DNA from 2 places in the Ectobacillus polymachus genome. Region 2 is predicted to be linked to the other one. Evidence: a T-box and tRNA genes for the amino acid it is inferred to sense, from the RefSeq annotation. Region 2 holds a T-box; the other holds one or more tRNA genes.
The links. The T-box of region 2 lies ahead of alaS (alanine--tRNA ligase). A T-box ahead of a tRNA ligase gene usually reads a tRNA of that ligase, here a tRNA-Ala.
Positions count from the first base shown of each region.

Region 1: it encodes a tRNA-Ala, which carries the amino acid that the T-box ahead of alaS (alanine--tRNA ligase) is inferred to sense. The anticodon was not compared.

Region 1 is NZ_JBLREB010000001.1:521,415-523,836, reverse strand. It holds gene ACM5BR_RS02620 (MFS transporter) at 1-115, opposite strand, end outside; gene ACM5BR_RS02615 (HXXEE domain-containing protein) at 427-963, shown strand; tRNA gene ACM5BR_RS02610 (tRNA-Ala) at 1,096-1,168, shown strand; gene ACM5BR_RS02605 (hypothetical protein) at 1,770-2,336, opposite strand; gene ACM5BR_RS02600 (hypothetical protein) at 2,323-2,422, opposite strand, start outside.
Region 2 is NZ_JBLREB010000001.1:1,748,107-1,750,528, reverse strand. It holds gene ACM5BR_RS09025 (AI-2E family transporter) at 113-1,174, shown strand; T-box leader at 1,213-1,416, shown strand; gene alaS (alanine--tRNA ligase) at 1,465-2,422, shown strand, end outside.

The DNA of each region.
Region 1 (2,422 bases), 1.2 Mb from region 2:
CAGACGCCTTCCCCGTCACCCTATACATCAGCGTCATCACAACCATAATCAGCAAAATATCAGCCGCATTCGCAGCGCTTTGACCGATCCATAAATAATGAAAAGAACGTTTCATATTTTTCCACCCTCGCTTTTTAAGGTAATAGATTTAGCGAAAATGGACTCACATTGGACTGACACCTCCTACATGAACCTCTCCTTGTTTCATAGAGCTTTATCGGAATTTGATTTTATTAAGCTCCCATCTTCTTTTTATCATTTCTCGCTTCTCAAAATGGTAGATAGATCTTAATAAAACAAATCATCTCATGTATCTTGTTTGAATATTATAATATTTCAGTTTTTTTGAAGCGCAAATGTAATTATATGTTAAAATTAAATACGGATCAATTAGAAAATAAGATGGTTTAAAAAATGGGGGAGATTATGGAACAATGGTTTGATGTTCAAACACTTATCTGGATGTTTCCTATTTTGTTTATTTTTCACGACTTTGAAGAAATTATTATGCTAGAGAAATTTCTTAATAAGAATTCAGGTATTTTTTATGAAAGATTACCAAAAAAATTGGCTGATAGAGTAATCAAGCAATTTTCTATGTCAACAGCACAGTTTGCAGTAGCAGTATTAGTTATATTTTTAGTTGTAAGTAGTTCAACTATTATGGCGAATCAATATGTGAATCAAAGAGCATTTGATAATATTTATTTTTTTATAATTGTTACGTTGGCTTTTTTTATACATGCCTTTACTCACATTGGTCAGTCTATATTTTTTCGTTCCATAACTCCGGGTGCATTTACATCAATGATTATCATCATTCCATACAGTTTAGTTTTGTATAATGCATTATTAGTTAATGAAATCATAACATGGAACATTATTTTTGTATGTTTACCCCTCGGTCTTTTAATTATTCCTTTAGCAATATTTGCTCATTGGATTGGGAAAAAAGTAGTATAAAAATTCTATTTATCTATTGCAAGTAGTACTTACGTTTAATAAAGAAAAAAAGACATATTATCTATTTACATTATAGCTTTTCTTTTCCTACCATTTTATTGTATACTCCTTAATAGAATATTATTTACATACGGGGCATTAGCTCAGCTGGGAGAGCGCTACGCTGGCAGCGTCGAGGTCAGGGGTTCGAGCCCCCTATGCTCCATCTAAAAAATGTTGATATAAAGCCATTCTTGATTAATTCAGGAGTGGCTTTATTAATTACCGGGAACATTCGCTAAATTGGGAAGATATTTATTATCACTTTCTATACATTCCTCTGACTTACAAATAATTTTTTTACATTGAGAAAAGTGATTAACACGCTTCATTAAAATTTGTATCGTATTATATAAATTTTGAAATTATTTTGTGTTCCTTTATTCAACAGAAGCACCTGTCGATGTCCATATCATTATTCCAGCTTTCTCGCAAAGTATACAGTACTCTTCTTGAAGTCTTTCAAATTCTTTTATTGAATCACTATGTATTTCAAGTTGTTTCTTATGAAACCAATCTTGAAATTCAATGACAATCCCTGCATATTCTGAAATCAATTGTAGTAGTTTTATGTTTTCTTCTTTCTCATTTAAATGATCCAATGATCAATTAAAGTTTTTGCAGCTGCCAAATAATTGTGGAGTAACCATAATATCTCTGTTAGAAAAGCCTCAAATTCGATTCTATTATCAACTGATGAAATTCTGAGAATATTCTAATTGATAAGAAATAAAAAGTCTCCATTACAAAATCAATGTAGGGAGACTTTAGTAACTTTTATGTGTAGGTGTAGTAAAATAGACTTTAGATACATTTGGTATATTACGTTTAATCTTATATAAATTATTTGCCAATTTTATATCTATTGTTAAAAAACTTAAATTAAATTGATTAGCAATAGAAGCATTTACTGCATCAGCTGAACCTAATATCTTGTATGTTTCTATTTGTTTCAGAGATGATTCTTTATTCCCATCAATTATTAATAGTACATCATTTTCAATCAAATTCTTTATGCCATCTACCGTTTCATCAATAACTACTTCAGCGTTTACTTTTGAAAAATCTATGTGAGTATGATTCTTTTTATAGTTTTCGAATGGTCTACCTGATAAAAAAGTTATCTCATTTAAAATTGTAGGATTAATAAATAAAAATAATGGCTTTTCGTCCGATTCATCATTCAAAATATAGCTCTCAAATAAATTTTTGACTGTGTTATGCCAAGTATCATATTGGTTGGCTAAAGCAAGTATAACTCCAGTATCTACCAATACCTTCTCGCCATCTTCAAATCCAGAAAAAGTATCATTATTGAAATCAGTTATGATCATTCTTCCATTCATCCTTAACAGCATTTAAATCTAATCTAGACGAAATAGAACCAATAAAATTTTTGAGTAATTCCTTTTTATCTTTG
Region 2 (2,422 bases):
TCCAAAAACACGTCCTAAATATTCAGGGGTCGTCGTTTTAACTTTATCCCTTGTCTTAATGAATAAACAAACGAATCTCTCCTCACACTACGATATAAAGGAGGGATACATAGTGAAAGATATAAAAATGATTTGGATTTATCGATTAGCATTTATACTGCTCCTTTTTCTTTGTTTATTCGTTTTCTGGAAGCTAAGACCGATGTGGCAGCCTATTTTATCTATAGTGAAGCTCGTACTTATACCCTTTTTGGTAGCCTTCTTTATTGCTTATTTGTTACATCCTCTTATAGAGAAATTACATAAAAACGGCGTTCCTAGAACGTTAGCCATCTTACTCATTTATTTGTTGTTTTTTGGAGGGATTGGCTATGGAGTTTACAAAGGGACACCGATTGCTATTGCTCAGCTGCAAGATATGAATCGGAATTTTCCACAGTTTATTACGATGTATGAGAACTTTAGTGATCATGTGGAGGAAAAAACAGAGAACTTCCCGACATTTGTTCATGATAAGCTAAAGCAAGTAATCGTCACTATTGAGGAAAGGGTGCAATCAGCATTAAATAGTTTAATTAGTACAGCGAGAACGATTCTAGATTCCTTGCTTATTATTGTTCTTGTACCATTTATCGTTTTTTATTTATTAAAGGACTATGGAGAAATGTACCATATTTTTTGGCGGTTAGTTCCCGATAAATGGCGCGAAGATGGAAAAAAGCTAGCGAAGGAAGTTGATCAATCACTTGGAAATTATATTCGAGGCCAACTGTTTGTTTGTGCTGTATTAGCAGGCGTTTCAGCCATTGCTTTTTGGATTATTGGCATGCAATACCCGCTTTTGCTTGGAATCATTATTGGCGTAACGGATATAATTCCATATTTTGGCCCTATTCTTGGTGCTATTCCAACCATTGCAATTGCTTCTACTATTTCAACATCCATGATAATAAAAGCAAGTGTTGCGCTTGCTATTTTACAGTTTGTTGAAAGTAATATTTTATCACCTTACATTGTAGGCAAATCGCTGCGGATGCATCCAGTTATTATTATGTTCTCTCTTCTTGTCGGAGGAGAAGTGGGGGGACTAGTTGGATTGCTTCTTGCTGTACCGATTCTTGCGATTGCACGGACGATCCTTGTTCACTCTAAAACGTTTTTGGTAAGACGTTGACAAAATTTTTAATCGAACGGTATAATACATTTACATATGTAAACTTGATGATGGATTGAGTACGTCACTACTATTTTTCAGAGAGGATGTCCCGCGGCTGAAAGGACTCTAAATACAGGGTGACAGAAGGCTAATCCTGAGAAGCAGCTAATCACTGCCGTCCTGCCACGTTACGGCAACTTGAGGTGATGAACTACGGTTCATAATCAGGGTGGTAACGCGAGTATACTCTCGTCCCTGCTATAGGGGGCGGGAGTTTTTTGTTTGTCAAAATAAAGGAGGAGTTCTTGATGAAGACACTAAAGGCAGCACAAATTCGCCAAATGTTTTTAGACTTTTTCAAAGAAAAAGGTCATTCCATTGAACCGAGCGCTTCGCTCGTTCCCCATGAGGATCCAACACTATTATGGATAAATAGTGGTGTTGCAACGCTAAAGAAATACTTTGACGGTCGGGTTATTCCACAAAATCCTAGAATTACGAATGCCCAAAAGTCAATTCGTACAAACGATATTGAAAACGTAGGGAAAACAGCACGTCACCATACATTTTTTGAAATGCTAGGGAATTTTTCAGTAGGTGACTATTTTAAGGAAGAAGCCATTACATGGGCTTGGGAATTTCTAACAAGTGATAAGTGGATTGGCTTTGAAAAAGAAAAGCTTTCTGTTACGATCCATCCAGAAGATGAAGAGGCATTTCATTTTTGGCATGAAAAAATTGGTATTCCTGAAGAACGTATCATTCGATTAGAACATAATTTTTGGGATATTGGTGAAGGACCAAGCGGACCAAATACGGAAATTTTCTATGACCGTGGGGAAGCATATGGAAATGATCCGAGTGACCCAGAATTGTTTCCAGGCGGAGAAAATGAACGCTATTTAGAAATTTGGAATCTTGTATTTTCTCAGTTTAATCATAATCCAGACGGTACATATACACCACTACCTAAGAAAAACATAGATACCGGTATGGGACTAGAACGTATGGCTTCTGTTGTCCAAAACGTTCCAACGAATTTTGATACGGATTTGTTTATCCCGATTATTGAAGCAACAGAAGTAATTTCTGGTGAAACCTATCACACAGATAATGAGAAGGATACTGCATTTAAAGTCATTGCGGACCATATACGAACGGTAACATTTGCAGTTGGAGATGGCGCACTTCCATCAAATGAGGGTCGCGGCTATGTATTACGTCGCTTGCTTCGCCGTGCAGTACGCTATGCGAAGAAGCTGAACA